3 regions of the Paenibacillus sp. SSG-1 genome follow, and region 2 is predicted to be linked to each of the others. Evidence: riboswitches for the same ligand, from Rfam matches in the RefSeq annotation. Region 2 holds a riboswitch; each other region holds the start of a gene.
The links. Region 2 has a riboswitch for cyclic di-AMP ahead of BCV73_RS15925 (3D domain-containing protein). Riboswitches for the same ligand answer to the same signal wherever they lie in the genome.

Region 1 (7,054 bases), 2.9 Mb from region 2:
GTGAGGAAAAAGTCTTTAAAGATCCGGTTCACAATTATATTCACGTCCAGGACTCCACGATTTGGAGGCTTATTAATACGACCGAATTTCAGCGCTTGCGGCGGATCCGGCAGCTTGGAACCTCGTATTTGACGTTTCATGGAGCGGAGCACAGCCGTTTCTCCCATTCTTTAGGGGTATATGAGATTACACGGCGGATTATTTCGCAATTTGAGCGCAGTGGATATCCGGATTGGCCAAAAGAAGAGAGGCTGCTGACGCTGTGTGCGGCGCTGCTGCACGACCTGGGACACGGCCCCTTTTCCCATTCGATTGAAGAAGCCTTTCATATGAATCATGAAGACTGGACTCGCCGGATTGTCACCGGAGATACGGAAGTGAATGATATTCTGAGCGAGATTGCCCCGGACTTCCCGGACAAGGTATCCGCCGTCATCGCGAAGACCTATGATAAACCGATTGTAGTGAACCTCGTTTCGAGCCCCTTGGATGCCGACCGGATGGATTACCTGCTTCGGGATGCTTATTACACCGGGGTGAACTACGGCACGATTGATATTGACCGTATTTTACGGATGCTCCGTCCTTACCAGGGCAGAGTGGTGGTCAAAGAGTCCGGGATGCATGCCGTGGAGGATTATTTAATGTCCAGGTACCAGATGTACTGGCAGGTCTACTTCCATCCGGTAACCCGCAGTTCAGAAATTATTTTGCGCCAAATTTTCCGGCGGGCCAAGGAGCTGTACCAGGATGGTTATCCTTTTGGCTTTATGGTCGAGCCGCTGCCGCAGCTCTTTGAAGACAAACTGGACGTGCAAGCTTATCTGAAGCTGGACGAGGCGCTGATTCAAACGGCCTTCCTTCAGTGGTCCTATGAGGACGACCGCATACTCAGCGAGCTGTGCACCCGATTTATGCACCGCAAACTGTATAAATATGTAGAAATGGACTCCGTCGATTTGGAAATGATCGATGAAATCCGCCGGGAGTTTGGACAAGCCGGAATGAACCCGGAATATGATCTGGAGATTGATTTTCCGACCGATCTTCCTTACGATGTATTTCGTCCGGGTGACGAGTCGAGCCAGAAACAGATCCTGCTGCTCGACCGCCAGGAGCAGCTGCGGGAAATATCCGAGGTGTCGGATATTGTCCGGTCCATCAGCGGCATTCACCGCGGGAAATATCACTTGTATTATCCGGAAGATAAACTGGAAAAGGCGATAACCGATCTTTCTCCTTCGATTTCCCGCATTTTCAAGCTTTAATGACAAAATACCGTACGAAAGTGAACCTGTGGTACCGACAAGAAAGGAGTTCAAATTCATGGAACTGTTCGACACGCATACCCATCTGGATGCGCAACAATTCGACGAGGACCGGGGGCGGGTCATTGACAATGCCGTACAAGCCGGTGTAACCCGGATGATCAACGTTGGTTTTAACCGGGAGACGATTCCATCGACGATGAAGCTGGTGGAAACGTATGATTTTATATATGCGGCCATAGGCTGGCATCCGCAGGACGCCGTTTTTATGCAGGAAGGCGATCTGGAGTGGATTGCATCCTTATGCAGTCACCCCAAGGTGGTGGCCATCGGTGAAATTGGTCTGGATTACTACTGGGACACCTCGCCGAAGGACGTGCAGCACCGGGTCCTCCGCCAGCAGATCGGACTGGCCCGAGAGCTCAACATGCCGATTGTTATACATAACCGGGACGCCCATGAGGATATTGTGAAAATATTACGGGAAGAGAAGGCCGGCGAGGTCGGCGGTGTCATGCATTCGTTCTCGGGGAGCTGGGAAACCGCGAAGCTGTGCCTGAATATGGGCTTCCATCTTTCGTTTGGCGGACCTATTACGTTCAAGAATGCCAGAGTCCCCAAAGAGGTCCTGGCTCAGGTTCCGATGGACAGGCTGCTCATCGAAACGGACTCTCCTTATCTCACGCCACACCCTTTCCGAGGGAAGAGAAACGAGTCGGCAAACGTCCGTCTGGTCGCTGAAGCGGCAGCCCAGATTAAGGGGGTTGACCTGGAGGAAATTGCCCAGATTACCACCCAAAATGGGCTGGAACGATTTGGAATTGTGTGAAATCGGGAGAAAAACAGCCGAAAAAATGAGCATGAGCGAATGATTAAAGAATTTTAACAAACAAAACGCCGAATATTACATTTTTTTAACCACTTTTTCAAATAAACGTGGTTGATTACCGCTTTACAACATGCATCAAAACAGGATATCATCTTTTCAGTGAATCATTGAGCTGTCGTTAAGGTCTTACCTTCGCAGCTTCATGAACCAGTCTCGCTGAGTCTCCCGCATGGGAGAACGGGGGAACCAATACTGGAGCGGGGCATGACAGACCGGAAGCGGTCCGGTGCTCGCAAACGTATTTGATTTCTTTTTTGGGTCTCTGGGGTGAATTGAACGGCTTTACGCCATGAGCGTAAGGACGCGAATAGGGCGGCTCTCTTTCGCCCGAACCCGACAGCTAACCCCGTAAGCGGATAAAGAGAGGTACCCTCGTGCATGACAATTCCGATATTCAGACATCCGGAAGCCACGAAAGAGTCCTCGTAAGCTCTTTTCTATCGGCTTCTTTTGTTTTGAATAAAGGAGAGGCAGTCATCATACTGTTGTATAACAGGAGGTGACAAATCATGATGGAGAGATTGGTTCATGGTGCAAGAACGCATGCTTTCTGTGGGTTCTTGTAAAAAATTGAGTATAGTCGCGTCAAATACAATCATGCATAACTCTAGACGGCGAGGCTATGAAGGAGGATCGAGAAAGTGGGCGTTTTCCAACCAGAGAAGACCCATGATTCAAAAATCTCCAGCATGTCTTACGCATTGCGATGGAAGCATGAGAATTTGCGCCAGATCTCCACTGCAGCTATCGTTTCAATCGCGGTTACCCTGATGATCTTGCTGCTCGTGTACAGTCAATCGCGAAAACAAGTTTATTTGGTAGTAGACGGTCAAATGAAATCTGTACAGACCAATACATCTTTACTTCAAGAAATGCTGGATGAGCAGGAAATCAGTCTGAAACCCGAGGACCAAATATCGATGCCGCTGAGCGGGGCTATATCCGACGGCGACAAGGTCGTGATCGACCGCGCGAGTCCTGTGAAGGTGACGGCTGATGGTGCAACGAAGCATTTGTATACAACGGCCAAAACGGTCGGCGACGTGCTGAAAGAAACCGGCGTCAAAGTCAAGGAAACAGACATTGTCACTCCGGCTGTCGAAACGGCGGTCTCCACCAACACGGACATCCGGATCGTCCGGATGAACAAACAAGTGATACAGCGTCATGAATCCCTCCCCTTCCGGGTGGTCAAAACCTCCGACCCCAGCATTTATAAAGGCGAGTCGCGGGTGATTCAGCAGGGATCTCCTGGCGTCATGGTGCAGTACATTGAGAAGAAGTACAAAGACGGCAAGCTGGTGTCCATGAAAATGGTGGGCAAAAAAGTGCAGACGGTGACCAAGGATAAGGTCATAGCCGTCGGCACGAAGAAAAAGCCTGTTCCCGTAGTGACCGAAGTCAAAACAGCCGTTGCCAAAGCTTCTTCTACCCCTGCCAAGGTGAAGAAGGTCAGCAGCAGCAGTAACAACCGGGTCAGCAAGGCCGGCGTTGACTTTTCCTACAAGAAGCTGATCAAAGTCTCCATGACCGCTTATTCGTCTGGCGAGTCCGGAGTCGGCACACGCACCGCCACAGGAACACGTGTCACGGAAGGCCGCACGATTGCGGTTGATCCAAGCGTCATTCCTTTGGGATGGTGGGTTTACATTGAAGGTGTTGGCTTCCGTCGTGCGGAAGACACAGGCGGAGCCATTAAGGGAAATAAAATCGATATATACTACGATTCCGTCCAGCAGGCACGCAACTTTGGCCGTAAATCCGGCCTTAAGGTATACGTGATCGGTCCGGTCAAACCGGAGCTGAACTAATTTCGTTTTACTTTGCCATTCTAATGTTATAGTATTATGATCATGAAAATGTCATGCTAAAGAAGAGGAGCTTTCCTCTTCTTTTTGTTGTTAATTTACAGCAGTTTGTCTATACCGGGACCCCGCAAAGTACCTGAACAGGCATCACGGTTTATGCCACTTGCAGGGACTTGGCTGTCCGGCGGCATTGACGGGTATAATGTACTCGAAAGGAAGACAGGAAATCATGATTAAAGAAGTCATTGTGGTGGAAGGCCGGGATGATACCGTGGCCGTGAAGCGGGCGGTGGATGCCGATACGATCGAGACGGGCGGCTCCGCCATCAATGCGCGTATACTCCAGCGGATCGCGCTGGCTCAGGAGCGGCGGGGGGTCATTGTGCTGACGGACCCGGATCACGCCGGCGAAAGAATCCGCAAAATCATTTCGGCCAAGGTGCCTGGCTGCAAGCATGCGTTTATCCCGGAGGCCGATGCAACCCGCAAGGGGGATATCGGTGTGGAGAACGCCTCGCCTGCGGCGATCCGCAGAGCCTTGGAGCGGGTTCACACCTCTTATGAGGGGGCGGAAAGCCAGATCGACATGGAGGACCTGATGGAGGCGGGGCTGCTGGTGCACCCGGATGCCGCCGCCCGGCGGATGGCGATGGGCAACCTCCTCGGTATCGGCTACTGCAACGGCAAGCAATTTTATAAGCGACTCGCCATATTTCAAATATCCCGCGAAGAATTTGCGGATGCGCTTGCCCGTATCGAAGATGAAGGAGGCCGGACAACGTGAACGGCATGGACGACATCGCCACACCAAGGCGAACCAAAGAAATCATCCAGCGCCACGGCTTTTCATTCAAGAAGAGCCTGGGGCAAAATTTTTTGATCGACCAAAATATTTTAAATAAAATCGTGGACGCGGCCGGACTTGATTCCACCAAGGGTGCCCTAGAGATCGGTCCTGGTATCGGCGCCCTGACCGAAAAGCTGGCCCAGCAGGCAGGGGCCGTCACGGCGGTTGAGATCGACCAGAGGCTGATTCCGATCCTCGAGGAGGTTCTCGCCCCATACCCCGGCGTAAAGGTACATCATGGGGATGTACTGAAGACGGACCTCGCTGCGTTGTTTAAGAGCAATTTTGCCGGCGTATCCAAAGTCAGCGTCGTGGCCAACCTTCCGTACTATGTGACGACGCCGATCTTGATGAAGCTGCTGGAGGAGCGGCTCCCGCTGGAGAACATCGTCGTGATGATTCAGAAGGAGGTGGCAGACCGGATGGCCGCCCGGCCGGGCACGAAGGATTACGGCAGCCTGAGCATTGCCGTGCAGTATTACAGCGTGCCGGAGCTGGTGTGTATCGTGCCGAAGACGGTATTCATTCCACAGCCGAACGTTGAATCGGCCGTGATCCGTCTGGCCGTGCGGGAACAGCCGCCGGTTGTGGTTGACGATGAGCGGCATTTCTTCGAGGTGGTACAAGCATCGTTCGCTCAGCGGCGGAAGACGATATCAAACAATCTGAAGAGCCGCTTCTTCCCCAATGAGGGACGGGAGCGTCTGGATCAGCTGCTGCAGGCAGCTGGAATCGACCCGTCCCGCCGCGGCGAGACGCTCAGCATTGAGGAATATGCCGTGCTAAGCAACCTGCTGCGGAAGGAAGGCATCGGCTTAAATTAAACAAAAGATGAACCAATAGGGGGATTCGCCCATACCATGGGGTAGGGGTGATGTTCATGAATATTGGAGACCTGGTCGTGCGCAGATCCTACGGCGGCGATATCGCGTTCCGCGTCGAGGATTTGCGCAGGGACGAAGCGGTGATTAAGGGAACAGAGTTCAGACTTCTGGCGGATTCTCCGCTCGATGATCTGGTAAGGGTTCCTTATGCGCCGGTAAGCGAAAAAACCGAGAAAGCAAATATTAGAGCAAACGAGTCGCTCAGTTTATTGAAACGTCACCGTCAGGAGCAGACCCAGCGGAATCAGGCCACCTTGAGCGGAAGCGGGGAATGGGGAACAGCTGAGCCGGCTTATTTCGAAGTCCCCGGGAAGGTGCTTCATCTGGATGGAGATCCGAATTATTTGAAAAAGAGCCTGAGCCTGTATGAGCAGCTTCGGGTTCCGGCCGAGGGCCATTATGTGAATGAGGCCGGGATGGCGGACGCCCTGTACCGGCTGCTGCCTCGGGTCCGGCCGGATATCGTGGTGATCACGGGACATGACGGCGTACTGAAGCATCGCCAGAATCATGATTTGTACAGCTTGAACAGCTATAAAAACTCGCAAAACTTCGTCAGGGCGATTCAGGTCGCGCGCCAGTTTGAGCGCCATTACGATCAGATGACGATTATCGCCGGCGCATGCCAGTCGCACTTTGAGGCACTGCTGCAGGCTGGAGCCAACTTTGCCAGCTCCCCGGGGCGCATCTTGATTCATGCCCTGGATCCGGTATATGTTGCCGCCAAGGCGTCGTTTACATCGGTTAGAGATACGATCAATATGACGGATGTGCTTCACAATACGATCAGCGGCACGCAGGGCGTCGGGGGCATTGAAACCCGCGGGAGCTACCGGATCGGCCTGCCCCGGCTGAACGACTTAACCAAGCTTAAAGTGACGCCGTCGGCCATTTAACATGTCCGGAAATGCCATGCAAAGCTCTTGACCTGACAGTATAACGAAATGCAGGAACCGTAATCTGCCGGCGGATTGCGGTTTTTTGTTGTTATCCGGGTGTAAGCAGAAATGAGCTGGGGTTCCGAAAAAAAATTCGTTGACAACATAAAATTGATGCTGATATAATTATTGTTTTGATTTGACAAAACTCTCTTTTCGAGTTATAATGGACAAGGAAAGAGGTGGTCGTCGACAATGGCTAAAAATACGCTGTTGGAAATCAAACGCAATCTCGAAGCTCACGTGGGTCAGAAGATTTCGCTTCGGGCTAACGGTGGTCGTCGCAAGACCGTCGAGCGTACTGGTGTTTTGGAAGAAACGTACCCATCTGTTTTTATTGTGAAATTGGATCAAGAGCATCAAACCTTTAAACGTGTTTCATACAGCTATGCCGATATTCTTACGGAATCCGTGGAGGTT
Region 2 (7,054 bases):
CTTTGTATTCGTTCATTTTCTGCTCAGCCGATTTTTTCTCTTCCAGCGCACGGCGGGCCAGCTCAACGTTTTGTGCCTGGGCTGCGGTGTGTGCCTGCTGGGTACGCTTCTCAACGAGCGCCTGCTGCTCTTCGTACAGCTGCTTGAATTTTTTCTCGATGGCGATTTGAGCGGCTACAGCCTTCTCCGCGTCTTCCAAATCTTCGGTCATATCGCGGATGTATTGGTCCGTCATCTTGATCGGGTCTTCTGCCTTATCGATAATCGCATTAATATTGGACATTGTTAAATCGCGCAGTCTTTTGAAAATAGCCATGGTTTCTTGTTCCTCCTGAAAGGTTAATGTGTTCTTCTTGATACTCTTTTACGCAGCAGTTTTAGGACCGTTTCAAAAATCGCCAAAATTTTTTCGGCGTTTGTTCATCTTCCATAATATAGCAGCAAGGAGTCTTCATTCAAGGGTATGTTTACCGTTTAAAAAACGCGGGAGCCGATCCTACGGATCTGACTCCAGCGTTTTGTTGTGAATGCTTGATTAGCTTCATTTCCGCAATGCCTAGGTTAAAAAGCTCGCAAGTACTGTTTCGGGATCTTCTGTTCTCCGTTCAACTCTTGGGCCGCATGAAGCGCCCAGTAAGGATCCTTCAGCATGCCTCTGCCGACTGCGACCAGATCCGCCTTTCCTTCCAGCACCACCTGCTGCGCTTCCTCGTAATTTTCCAAGCGGCCGACAGCGATTACCGGTACATCCAGCTTTGCCTTCATTTGCTCCGCCAATTCCACCTGGTACCCCGAGCCGGCCTTCGGTCCGCCGTTCGATCCGATATGACCTTCACCGCCGGAGGAAATATGGAATACGTCCACGCCCGCATCCCGGTATCGTTGGCAGATTTCCGCGCAGTAATCGACGTCATAACCGCCGTCCACGTACTCCTTGGCTGACACTCTCATCAGAACAGGCATGTCTTCAGGGACCGCCTTCTTGACGGCTTTAACAACCTCTTCTCCGAACAAGGCCAGGTCTTTTCCATACGCATCGTCTCTTCGGTTGGTCAGCGGAGAATGGAACTGATGGATTAAATAGCCGTGAGCGCCGTGTATCTCCACGGTATCAAAGCCGGCTTCCACCGCGCGCCGGGCCGCTTCCCCATAGGCGGTAACCAGACTCTGGGCCTCTTCGGTGGACAAAGCTCTCGGAATTTTATATTTCTCGTCAAAACGGATGGCCGATGGGGCTACGGGCGGGTTCGCGTCCTCCGCCTTGCGGCCGGCATGGCCCAGCTGGATGCCGATCCTTGCGCCATGGGCGTGCACTTCGTCGACGATTTTGCGGTAAGCAGGGATCTGCCCGTCATCCCATATTCCCGTATCCCGGTTCGTAATCCGTCCGTCCGGGTGAACCCCCGTCATCTCTACGATAATCAATCCGGCTCCGCCGACTGCGCGGGATATATAATGGACATAATGCCAATTGTTAGGGATCCCGTCCTCAGCCTGTACCGAATATTGGCACATCGGAGGCATAACAATCCGGTTTTTCAGAGATAATCCTTTAAGCACATAAGGTGTAAATAGATCTGCCATTGCTTCGTGTCTCCTTTTTGTTGTATGTGATTAAGCCTATATGACAACAGGGTTATATGATTGCAGCGCCGCCGTTTATCGTCCATACCTCGCGGTTACGGCCAATGTACAGCGACCGTAATCCATCAGTTCTATTATACACCCTTTGCCGAACGATATGAAAATGTGGCCCAGCATCTGATTTAAAGCAACATAATTGCATCAACTTATGGACATAACAAGGATAAATCATGCTTTCGCTGTTTGTCCGCGGTGGAAAGGAGTCGAGACGGATGAAAAAGAAGCTGTTATGCACATTGCTGTCTTCCCTGCTGATCTTGTTGTTGATCTGTCCTTGGCAGTCCGGGTGGCCAGCAGCCGCCGCTCAAGGCGGTGAACCCCCGGAACATCCGTCAGGTTCCGAACCTGCACGGGAAACCAGCAGCCGGGAGGCGAAAGAAAAGCGGAAGGAACAGCAGATCCTTACGCTAGGCCAGCTGATCAAAAAATATCCCGAAACGTTCAAAATTCACGGTCCGCGCGTCAAAGAGGTGGCCCTAACCTTTGATGACGTGCCGGATCCCAGATTTACTCCTCAGATCCTGGATGTGCTCAAAGCCCATCATATTAAAGCCACCTTTTTTGTGATGGGCAGCCGGGCGAAGAAGCATCCCGAGCTGGTCGAGCGCATCGTCCGTGAAGGACATGTGATCGGAAACCACTCCTATAATCATCCCGTGTTTCACAAATTGGAGATGGACGAATATGTAGCCGAGATTAAGCGGACGGAGAACACGCTTTACGGCATCGTCGGCTATAAGCCCAAGCTGATCAGGCCGCCTTATGGAGACATCACGGAACGCCAACTGCGCTGGGCCAAGCAGCAGGGCTACAAAATCGTAAACTGGAACGTCGATTCGCTGGATTGGAAAGGAATCAGCAAGGAAGCGGTCAAGCGCAACGTGCTGTCCACCGTTGGGCAAGGCTCGATCATTCTTCAGCATGCGGGAGGCGGAACCACGTCCAATCTCAGCGGTACGATCGATGCCCTTCCGGACATTATTCAGACTTTGAAAAATAAAGGCTATTCATTCGTCACGCTGCCGAGGTTACTTCACGTTCCAAAAGACAAGTAACGCGCTGAGCGTACAAAAAAAACCGGCTTGAGTACAAAAGCCGGTTTTTCCGTGTTATTATGAAAAGCTTGAACTATTTAATGAAGTACAGCTCAACGTCCTGGAACCCGAAGGCACTAACGCTTTCCGGGCTGCCCGGCACGAAAATGTCGATGCGTTTCCCCTTAATCGCACTGCCGGTATCCTTAGCTGTCGCTACGAAAGCTTTCTTCGGAAGGCCCTGGAAGCTGTGACCGGTAACCAGCACTTTCGTTCCCAACGGGATAACGGAAGGGTCAACAGCGATCGTTCCCAGCTTCAGCGGGTTGCCGAAGTAGTCCACTGCACCCCACTTGCCGTTTTCGCTAGCGGCAGATGAATAAGCCGTAGCTCGGACGTCCAGCGTTTTGGAGTAATTGAAGGTTTTACCCCATGCTTCTACGACTTTGTCATCGCCGTTGACGTTCAGAGAAGCTGCCGTGATGATCGAGCCGCTGTCCTCTGCGGCAAATGCCTTGGCTGTGCTTGCTCCTGGAACGTTTAATTTCAGGCCTGGATAAATATTGGTTGCTTCTACGCTCGGATTTGCATTCATCAGCTGATTCAAATTAACACCATATTGTTTAGATAATGTATAGAAGGTGTCTCCATCCTTCGCTACATGGACCGAGTCCGCAAACGTGGGTACCGCTTGTACCGCCAGAGAAATGCCGATGATGGCTGCAAGTGTCTTGATTCCTTTAAATCTTTTCATGGTTCCTCCTTAAGTCGTGATGCCTGCGAAGTTAGCTGTCGGATTCGGATTGAGGAGACAACCCTACGCCCTATTGGTGCGATTCACCCCAAGCGTACTATGTACACAAATTACATCCCCCGCACTTTACCTTAGAAAAGTTTCGGCTCAACAAATATATCACAATTTTGTAACCTGTGCGCATGAAAATGTTACCAATCCAAAAGCCTTGAATTATCAGGCTTTATTTAGGGTTGTTAGCTGACTTAAGCAAGGGAGCAGCAGCTCAATTCCTTTTAAAATAGTTACAAAATCCTCATTCATTTTAACAATTTATTCATGAAAAGGTACATAAAAAGCCCTGGATGAGTAATATTCTCGTCCAGGGCTTTATCATTTTTATATGCAGGTACTTTGTCAAAGAACCTTGCTCAGAAAATCTTTCGTGCGGCTGTTTTGCGGGTTACCGAACACTTCCGCAGGCGTCCCCTGCTCGACGATTTGTCCGCCGTCCATAAAGACGATCCGGTCGCCGACTTCCCGGGCAAACCCCATTTCATGGGTTACGATAACCATCGTCATGCCGCCCTCCGCAAGCTTCTTCATGACCTCCAGCACTTCGCCGACCATTTCCGGGTCCAGCGCTGAAGTCGGCTCGTCAAAGAGCATGACGTGGGGCTGCATGGCCAGCGCCCGCGCGATGGCGATCCGCTGCTTCTGCCCGCCTGACAGCTGGGACGGATACGCATCCTTCTTGTCGGATAATCCGACCGTGCGCAGCAGGTCAAGGGCAATCCGTTCCGCCTCGGCCGGCGGCTGCTTTTTCACCTTAACCGGGGCCAGCATGAGGTTCTGCAGCACCGATTTATGCGGGAACAGGTTGAAATGCTGGAACACCATGCCCATTTTTTCGCGGGTGGCATTGATGTTATGGCGTTTGTCCGTAATCGGCTCGCCTTCAAACGTGATCTGCCCCCCTGTTGGCGTTTCGAGCAGATTCAGGCAGCGGAGAAAGGTGCTTTTCCCCGAGCCGCTGGGGCCAATCACGACGACGACCTCGCCTTTGGCGATGTCGATGTCGATCCCTTTCAGAATCTCCAGCTTGCCGAACGATTTGCGCAGATCTTTAACGCTGATCATCGGTATTCAGCCTCCTTTCGAATGCCCCCAGCAGCTTGGACAGGGTAAACGTCATAATGAAGTAGATGGCCGCAATGACCAGCAGCGGACTGAGGTAATCATACGTAATCCCTTGGATAGCCCCCGACTGGTACATCAAGTCGGTGACGCCGATAAACGATACGATGGATGATTCCTTGATAATCGTAATAAACTCATTGCCGATGGCCGGCAGCACGCTTTTTACAGCTTGGGGCAGCACGATGTACCGCATCGTCATGCTGCGCGTCATTCCCAGGGAACGGGCCGCTTCCGACTGGCCCCGGTCCACCCCCTGGATTCCGGCACGGAACACTTCCGCAAGGTACGCGGAGCTGTTAATGGACAGCGTAATTGCACCGGACTCGATCGGCGTAAGTTTGATCCCGAAAGCCACAAGGCCGTAGTGAATAATAAACAGCTGAACAACCATCGGGGTACCGCGGAGAACTTCCACCCATACCGAACCGATCAGCTTCGGCAGCCAAAAACGGGACATCCGCATCAAGGATATAATAATGCCCAGCACGAAGCCGCAGATGACGCCGATGGCGGCCAGGAGCAGTGTATACTGGATACCTGTCGCAAAATACGTCCGGTAATCCCAAAAAACGGAGAACATATACATAAAGACCCAAGAACCTCCTTTGTCATCATACCTGCCTGTCCCATCCTTCCCCTGTATACAACAGATCGGGACATATTTGAAACAAGGTACCCATCATTGAACAGAAAAAATAGCGAATTCGCTTCGCTATTTTATCCGATGTATAAAATGAGAACAGACAGCTTAACCTCTATTTCTGTGCAGCCAAATCGCTCGCTTCGGCGACGTACTGCTCAATCTTGTTTTCGGATTTCAGACGGTCCAGCGTTTTGTTGATTTGGTTCACGAGCTCGGTGTTGCCTTTTTTGATCCCGATCGCGTAGCCGTCTTCCTTATAATCAGGAACCGCATCCGCAATTACCAATCCTTTGACGTTCTTGATGTATGCTTCGGCAACCGGTTTCTCCATGATGGAGGCATCCACGCGGCTCGAATTCAGCTGCAGCACAATGTCGGAAATTTTGCCCAGGCCGGTGATCTTCGCCCCCGGAATCGTCTTGGCGATGTCCTCCTGGATCGAACCCTTCTGAATGCCGAGCGAAGCTCCTTCCAGAGCTTTCATCGTGCTGTATTTGTCTTTGTCAGCCTCTCTGACGACAACGGCCTGCTCCGCCTTATAGTAGTTGTTCGAAAAATCGATTTGTTTCTTGCGTTCTTCGTTTGGTGTAAGGCCGGAAATGACAAAATCTACGCGGCCGGTGGACAGCTCGCCGAGAAGCGCATCAAAGCTCATGTCCTTGACTTCAAGCTGCGCCCCCATGTCTTTGGCGATTTCCTTGGCGATTTCGATATCGAAGCCGACGATTTGGTCCTTGCCGTTCACCATTTTATGAAATTCGTACGGCGGGAAGTCCGCGCTAGTACCAAGCACGATCGTCTTGCCGCTGGCCGGCTGTTCGCCCGCTGCCGTGCCGCCCTCAGTCGAAGGTTTGCTTCCGCATCCGGCAAGCAGGGAGCCTGCCAGCAGAATGCATGCCGTTAGAATACCCCATTTTTTCATATCTATCTCTCCTGTCCATTTCAATGATACTTATTGTTGTTCAAAGGCATGATCCGTATCCGGCCCAGCCCGAAAAACCACGGTTCTAATCATACAATAAAAATGCATGATTATGCAATGACATTTTCATACAGTGGTCAATACATTTCAAAATAGCCAGAATAATGCGGATTATAGCTTTTTAATACCATTTATTCCTAGTTCTATTGTTTCTTTTAGTCACCTCCCCTTCTTTTTCGGAATAAATATGTATTTACCGTTTCAAGGCCCGTCTCCTTCCTAATCCGATGCATAAATCCCTTCAAAAACCTGCACCCTTTGAAAGAAAAGCTTCTTATTATGTAATTACACGCAATGGGGACTCCTACGCAAAAAGTTCACCGAAACGTCAGATTAAGGCGGCAGCCATGGTTCATCATTCCGGGAATGAGGTATTAAATAGCTAGATATTTGATGGAGGTGTAGTCATGCTGCTGGAAGCTTTATACCATGTCCCCCGGGACAAATGGGCCTATGCATACGATCCGAAGACGATACATCTGCGTGTCCGCACCAAACGAAACGACGTGGATACGGTGGTTGCGATGACCGGAGACAAATACGACTGGGATTCGACCTATTTTGAAATTACGATGGAAAAAGCCGCGACCGACGAGATGTTCGATTATTGGGAAGCTGCCGTGCTGCCTAAATACAAGCGTCTTAGCTATGCGTTCCGGATCACTTCCGGCAAAGAAACGATTTACATGCTCGACAACGGGCTGTACCGAAATTGTCCGGCGCCGACGGGCGGCTATTACGAATTTTCTTACATACATGAGATCGACGTATTTAAGGTGCCGGATTGGGCAAAGGATGCTATTTTTTACCAAATTATG
Region 3 (7,054 bases), 2.8 Mb from region 2:
TAATGACCGGAGAAATGTTGTTCAGATCGATAGAGCCTGCCCCAAAGCCCATCTTGTGCTTGCTCTTGCCGCTGACGATATTCAGTGCGATGGGCTTCTTGCCTACCTGTTCCTTGTTGTCCATTTCCGATGTTCCTCCTATTTGAAAACAGAAACGCTGCGCTGCGCCTCCGCGATTTGTGGATACCCGTCCAACTTAATTTTATTTTAACTAATAATCGCTGGAAAGCCAACATATACATGCTGTAGATGCTTGTCAACGGGAGGTATTCGTATATGGCCCCAGCACGCGCCAAACTCGTCTTTTTATCCTTTCTCGTTCTTGTACTCCTGATTACGGGAACAATGTGGTTCGTCTTTAAGGATTCGCCCGAGTCCATGCCTTCCTACGCTCCGGATCAGGCCAAGCCTCCAGCGGCTTATAAGCCTCCGTCACCGATGGAGAGCGTCCAGCAGCCGACCGCGGAGGTGCTCAGCAAGCGGGTGGTGGAATATCACATCGATACGACCCTTGATCCGGACAGCCGGGTAATTAAAGGAACCCAGACCCTGACCTGGACCCATCCCGGCAAAAAAACGGTAAACGAGCTGTATTTTCACCTCTATCCAAACGCCTTCGCTTCCATGGATACGACATTTATGAAGGAATCCGGCGGGAAGCTGCGCAATGACACGATGCCTGCCGACGGCTTCGGGTCCATGACCCTGACTGCGATGAAGACTGCCGACGGTCTGTCGCTGATGCACCGGATTCAATACGTGCAGCCGGATGACGGCAATACGAAGGACAAGACCTTGATGAAAGTGCGTCTTCCGCGGCCGGTGAAACCAGGCGAAAGCATCACGCTGACCATGCAATTCGAAGTCCAACTGCCCAAAATCTTCGCCCGAATGGGAACCGCCGGTAACTTTGTCATGGCCGGACAGTGGTTCCCCAAAATCGCCGTCTACGAGCCCGTGGGAACGCGCGGCCGGACGAGCGAGGGCTGGGACCTGCACCAGTACCACGGAAATTCGGAATTCTACTCCGACTTCGGCATTTACAGCGTCCGCATTCACGTGCCGAAGAACTACACGGTGGCCGCAACCGGGTTCCCGGTACAGAACTCACAGATCAAGAACGGCGAGAAGATTTATCAGTTCTACGCCGACGACGTACATGACTTTGCCTGGGCCGCATCCCCCGACTTTATTGTCGCCGAGGAGCCGTTCTCTTCAGCGGAAGTGCCCGGGGTCCGGATCAAGCTGTATCTCGATCCCGCCCACAAGGATTTGAAGGAGCGCTACTTCTACGCCGCCAAGGCCGCGCTTAAATATTTCAGCAAATGGTACGGGAAGTATCCGTATTCCACCCTGTCTATCGTCGTTCCGCCCGAAGCAGGCAATGGGGCAGGCGGCATGGAGTATCCGACGCTGATTACCGCCTTCGGGGCCAAGGACGACTCCCCGGGTTACGACCTTGAGCGGACTGTTATCCATGAAATCGGCCATCAGTACTTCTACGGCATGATCGCCAGCAACGAGTTCGAGGAGGCCTGGCTGGACGAAGGCTTCACCTCCTACGCTGAGGATAAGCTGATGGAGCAGGAATACGGCGTCATCCCCAATCTGCCGATCCAGTCCTCGCTCATCGCTTCGCCTGCGCCGCTGACCCAGGACGCCTGGAAATATACGTCGCAGAATCAATATGCACTGAACGTGTATTACCGCGGCAAGATGGTCCTGAAAGAAATGGAGACGCTGACCGGCGCCCAGACCATGAAGAAAATCATGTCCACCTATGCGAAGAAATACCGTTTCCAACATCCTGCCACGGCGGATTTTCAAAAGGTGGTCGAGCAGGTAACCAGCAAGTCGTGGCAGACCTTCTTCGATCAATATGTATACGGCAGCCAGATGGCCGATTTTTCGGTCGACGAAATTACGGTGCGCAAGGATAAGGATTCGGCGCAGCCCCGGTACGATTCTTTGGTGAAGGTCAGCAAAAAGGGCGGCGATCTGCCGCAGGTGCCGATACTGTTCACGTTTACGGACGGGCATCAGATCAAAAAGGTTTGGGACGTAAAGAACGCCAGCACCCAGTTCAAGCTGACATACAGCTCCCCGCTGGCCTGGGCCATGATCGATCCCGGCTATACGATCGTGCTGGAAAACAAACATGTGAACAACTACCTGAAGGCGGACATGGATCATAAAGTGCTCCTCCGCTGGAACGTAAGCATTACCAAGCTGATTGAAACCCTGCTTGGAAGTCTGTCCTGGTGAGGTGAGAGCAGTGAAATCCTATATTGTTAACGGTTGGAAAAGCGTCAAAGACCAATTTTATGTCATGATCATCATGTTCCTGTACCAGCTGCTCTGGGGCTACTTCCTGTACCGTCTGATCGATTCGGCGGTCGTGCCGCTGCTGATGCGGTATCCCGATCCCCCGCCGACCGAACTCAGCCAGGTCCTCTATTATGTAGAGGGACAGATGAGCTTGACGCAAAGCAGCACCGTGCATACTTACCTTTGGGTTCTCCTGGGAATGGTCGCCCTCCGCATGCTGCTGACCCCATTTATCCACGCGGGCATCTTCTACGGCCTGCACCGGGAGCATCAGGGGGAACGCGGACTGTTTTTCTTCCAAGGCATGAAGCTGCACGGCAAAACGGTATTTCTTTTTCACCTGATCGAATGGGTGCTTATCGCCGCTCCGTTATACTGGATGATCCCGAAGATGTATCCCATCCTGCTCAGCGCGATCCAAAACCATGCCCAGCTGCTTCACTGCATCCCGTACATTGCAGTCTGGCTTCTGTACTGCTACATCGTCCATCAGATGATTCTGTTCATGCAGTTTGGCAAAACCGGTGGAACCAGCATGTTCTCCTCGCTCTGGATCTGCCTGCGAAGCGCGCTGCCGGTCATCGGCATATCCGTTCTGCTGGGCGCGGTCAGCCTGCTCTTGTATGGCATTACCAGCAGCGTCTCTCTGATCTGGGCAGGGCTTGCCACCCTGATTATCCAACAGGGCTACCATATGGTCAGCTGTATCTTTAAATTATGGAATATCTCCTCCCAATATGATTTGTGGCATCAGCAAATGAACCGTACGAAAAAAAATATTTCGGAATAGTTAAAATTTTGTCATCACTTTAATCCGCTGATAAAAGAAGAACCCCGTCTCTTTCTGTTGAAAAGAGGCGGGGTTTTTGTTGTAAAATGATTGTTAACCATTTGCCAAAGTATAAATCCTCTGTTAAAATAATCCGAGTACGAACTTAGTAACAACTTTGTAATCTTTGCTGTAACGATTTTGACTTTGCTGTAACTGATTTCATCATTTGTCCGTTCATTTGATTGGTATGTACGATTATAGGTAACTTGTCAGCATGTCCATTTCCGGTGCAATCATCACGAGCCGAATTCCCGGGCACCAGGAAGCGGGGGATCCAATTTTGGGTGAATTGATCTCGCTACAGAGGGATCATAGGGGACCTTCTACCGAATCCTTAAGCTAACCTCGCAGGCATTGGAAGGGGTTTATCTTTTTGAAGAAGAAGTTGGCAGCCGCAGCGCTGGGCCTTACACTTGCGTTCTCCATGGGCGCCGGCAGCGTATTTGCGGATTCATCTCTGAACCACATCGTTAACAACACGATCGGCGTTTCTTACAAAACCGGCGGAACAACTACGAACGGCTTCGATTGCTCCGGTTTTACCCGTTACGTGTACCAAAAGCTGGGGTTAACCCTCCCGCGTGTATCCGCTGCGCAGTATAAAACAGGTACCGCTGTTTCCAAAAGCCAGCTGAGAGCAGGAGACCTGGTTTTCTTTAACACCCTAGGCGCAGGCGTTTCCCATGTCGGCATTTACATCGGCAACGGAAAATTCGCGCACGCGTCCTCTTCGAAAGGCGTTACCATCAGCAAACTGAGCCAAAGCTACTACGCCAACCGCTACGTTGGCGCCAAACGGGTCATGAGTACGGCCAAATATCAAGCTGCGGTTTACAATTGATTATCTCTCGAAAACAATGCATATCCATAACAACCCGCGCCGCTGATTTTTGCCGAAATCGCCCCGCGGGTTTGTTGTTACTTATTAGACGTACGAACCACCGAAAAGGTAACAGCATTTCAAAAATTTTTTTTTACACGAGTAAATCCACGGTTTTCTCCTGTTTTTTCCACCCTTGTCATTTCTTTTACCCACTCGTCCAACAAATAAACATCATTTCCTATAAATTTTCCTACAAATCTTCTTTTTCTGTTAGAAACAATTGCCAAAGTCCGATTCCTTTGTTACAATAGTCCCAGCGATAGTAACAACTTTGTAATCTTTACCTGACACAAAGTTGCGAACGAATAAGAAGTAACAGGGAATGATACATAGTGTAAAAGTTCATGCCGAATTTCCTCACACTAAGGAAAGCGGGGGAACCAGTTATGGGTGAATTGATCTTGCTTCAGAGGGATCATAGGGGGCCTTCTACCGAATCCTTAAGCTAACCTCGTAGGCGCCGGAAGGGGTATTTTACTTGAAGAAGAAGCTTGCAGCAGCAGTCATGAGTTTCGCCATCGTGCTCACGGTCGGCACAGGAAGCGCTTTCGCGGATTCCAAGATGGATAAAGTGATCGACAGTGCGATCGGAACCAAGTACAGAACGGGCGGAACCACAACAAGCGGATTTGACTGCTCGGGATTTACAATGTATGTATTTGATCAATTGGGCATCGATCTGCCCCATCAGTCTGGTTCCCAGTTCAGCATGGGTTCGGCCGTATCCCGCAGTGATCTGAGAGCAGGCGACTTGGTATTCTTTAATACATCGGGAGCCGGAGTATCCCATGTCGGAATTTACGTCGGCGACGGAAAATTCGCACATGCCTCCACTTCTCGCGGTGTGATCATCAGCTCTCTGAGCGACAGCTACTACGTCAACCGCTACGTTGGCGCCAAACGAATCATGAGTACGGATAAATACAAAACCGCCGCCGTCGATTCCGAGGACGTTGATGACGTCCAGTAATGCAGGTAAAGCAAGGGTACGAGATCCCGTAGAATGAGATTTTTGCCGAAATCTCCTTTTGCGGGATTTTTTGCGGACAGAAATGGGTAACCTTTCCATTCCCGCCCGCTACTCCTCATTTACCCCTCTATTCCGAAATTAAACAGATATCTGGGACAATCCGGAATATTTTTTCTCTAATGTTCAAATCCTACAGGGAGGTCTGGAAGGGAGATCTGCACATGAACCTCCAACATGAGAGCTTCATGATCGTTCCTATGACCCGGGAGCATGCTGAGACCGTCTGCAGCTGGGTGTACGAACCTCCATACGATTTATACGGCTGGCTGCCGTGGGATCAGATGGAGGCGCTTGGCGTCGAATTTGGTGATCCTGAGGTGAGGCAAAGCCAATATGTGTCCGTCCTGGATGCTGAACATACCTTGTGCGGGTTCGCGCAGTTCTTTCCCTTGGCAGGCGTGACCCGGCTTGGTGTTGGCATGCGGCCTGATTTATGCGGCCAGGGGCTGGGTAAGAGCTTTATGCAGGCTGTGGTCGGCGCAGCCCGTGAAAGACGGCCTGGGGACGAAATCGACCTTGAAGTGCATACATGGAATAAGCGGGCCATCCGGGCTTACGGGAAGTCGGGGTTTGTCATCGCTGATACCTACCCCAAGCTGACCCCTGAAGGTGAACAGCTGTTTCACTGTATGGTCTATGAAGGGGTCTAACTTGAAAATTCCATCATCATAAAAATGGTACAAATTTGTGTATTTTTGGTGGCCCCAAGTTTGGATTCGTTTGCTTTTTTGACACAAACTATTTGATGTGATGGCTTGTTCCGTTATAATGAAGGAATGAAGAATGACAGTTTACATAGAAAGGACGAAAACGGATGCAAAAATGGATCATGAGCGGTGTATTAACGATCGCAGTGGTTATGGCAATTGTGCTCATGTTTACGCTTCCAGGCAAAGAGCAGGTGGCGGAAGAAGAGAAGCCGACCATGCCGGAAGTTACGATGGACGCCGCAGCGGCTGAATCTACGATTAAAGCGCAAGGCTGCATTAGCTGTCACGGGGATCAGCTTCAGGGTGCCGTAGGCCCGAACCTTCAAAAGATCGGAAGCCAACTGTCCGCTGAAGAGATTTACACCATTATCACTAAAGGTAAAGGCGGCATGCCATCCTTTAAGGACAAGTTGAAAGCTGAAGAGATTGCCAATGTGGCCCAGTGGTTGGCTGAGAAGAAATAAAAGTTGTAACGCATACAGAAACACGCTTTGGAAGAACGGGACGTTCATCGCAAAGCGTGTTTTTATTTGCTGCATTATTCTCGTTACCTTTTTTCGCCGGAACGCATTTTTTCGAACAGTTCGTTAAATTGGTGGGCCTCCTTGACATCCAGGGACGTAATCCCGCCTTCATCCCATGAAGTCAAACGCAGCGTCACATTTTTATAATCAATCGTAATAAAGGGGTGGTGGCCAAAAGCCTCTGAAATGGCCGCAACCTCATCCACGAAGGAAATGCCCTTCATGAAATTGGAGAAAACGTATTTGCGCACGATCCAGCGGCCCTCTTCAAGCTCCCAGCCTTCCAGCTTAGACAAATGCGTTTCTACTTCTTCTTGCGTATATACCATTCTTCCGTTCCTCCCTGAAACCTAACATCCCCGAGGTTCACCAGGATGTGTCATTAATGTATGCTCGGGCGAAAAACCTTTACCCATTGTATTCATCCCTGAATGTAATCATGCTTCTCCAAGGAGAGTACATACGAATAATATCTTACCATGGACGGGTTTATAAAATCCATCCGGCCCCAGGGACTATATCAGTGAGACTACGGTCAGCTCCTCGTCGCCGATCAAGAGGTTGATCCGGTGATGGTCCTTGTCATACATCACGACACCGCTTCCAACGGTGATGACAGGTTCGGCTCCCAGCGCATAGAACAAATCCTCCGCCAGCGCCTCATGCACCTCACGCTTCTCTTCGATGCCCAGCTGCATCCAATCCTGCTCCGCCATTTCAAAAAATAAATAACTGTCCGGAATTTCC

Region 1: linked by a shared signal. The riboswitch ahead of BCV73_RS29120 (3D domain-containing protein) and the one ahead of BCV73_RS15925 (3D domain-containing protein) in region 2 are both predicted to bind cyclic di-AMP.
Region 3: linked by a shared signal. The riboswitch ahead of BCV73_RS28765 (C40 family peptidase) and the one ahead of BCV73_RS15925 (3D domain-containing protein) in region 2 are both predicted to bind cyclic di-AMP.

What each region holds. Positions count from the first base shown of each region.
Region 1 covers NZ_MBRK01000001.1:6,375,692-6,382,745, reverse strand. The annotation lists gene BCV73_RS29130 (HD domain-containing protein) at 1-1,268, shown strand, start outside; gene BCV73_RS29125 (TatD family hydrolase) at 1,327-2,097, shown strand; cyclic di-AMP (ydaO/yuaA leader) riboswitch at 2,302-2,528, shown strand; gene BCV73_RS29120 (3D domain-containing protein) at 2,799-3,968, shown strand; gene rnmV (ribonuclease M5) at 4,195-4,749, shown strand; gene rsmA (16S rRNA (adenine(1518)-N(6)/adenine(1519)-N(6))-dimethyltransferase RsmA) at 4,746-5,636, shown strand; gene yabG (sporulation peptidase YabG) at 5,693-6,592, shown strand; gene veg (biofilm formation stimulator Veg) at 6,830-7,054, shown strand, end outside.
Region 2 covers NZ_MBRK01000001.1:3,455,708-3,462,761, forward strand. The annotation lists gene BCV73_RS15910 (PspA/IM30 family protein) at 1-316, opposite strand, end outside; gene BCV73_RS15915 (NADH:flavin oxidoreductase/NADH oxidase) at 562-1,584, opposite strand; gene BCV73_RS15920 (polysaccharide deacetylase family protein) at 1,857-2,699, shown strand; gene BCV73_RS15925 (3D domain-containing protein) at 2,773-3,432, opposite strand; cyclic di-AMP (ydaO/yuaA leader) riboswitch at 3,436-3,590, opposite strand; gene BCV73_RS15930 (amino acid ABC transporter ATP-binding protein) at 3,829-4,551, opposite strand; gene BCV73_RS15935 (amino acid ABC transporter permease) at 4,538-5,197, opposite strand; gene BCV73_RS15940 (transporter substrate-binding domain-containing protein) at 5,367-6,176, opposite strand; gene BCV73_RS15945 (alpha-glycosidase) at 6,644-7,054, shown strand, end outside.
Region 3 covers NZ_MBRK01000001.1:6,302,234-6,309,287, forward strand. The annotation lists gene BCV73_RS28745 (YwhD family protein) at 1-124, opposite strand, end outside; gene BCV73_RS28750 (M1 family metallopeptidase) at 277-2,265, shown strand; gene BCV73_RS28755 (hypothetical protein) at 2,276-3,118, shown strand; cyclic di-AMP (ydaO/yuaA leader) riboswitch at 3,392-3,529, shown strand; gene BCV73_RS28760 (C40 family peptidase) at 3,534-4,001, shown strand; gene BCV73_RS35210 (hypothetical protein) at 4,121-4,270, opposite strand; cyclic di-AMP (ydaO/yuaA leader) riboswitch at 4,379-4,518, shown strand; gene BCV73_RS28765 (C40 family peptidase) at 4,522-5,013, shown strand; gene BCV73_RS28770 (GNAT family N-acetyltransferase) at 5,235-5,723, shown strand; gene BCV73_RS28775 (c-type cytochrome) at 5,888-6,247, shown strand; gene BCV73_RS28780 (4a-hydroxytetrahydrobiopterin dehydratase) at 6,331-6,636, opposite strand; gene BCV73_RS28785 (hypothetical protein) at 6,823-7,054, opposite strand, start outside.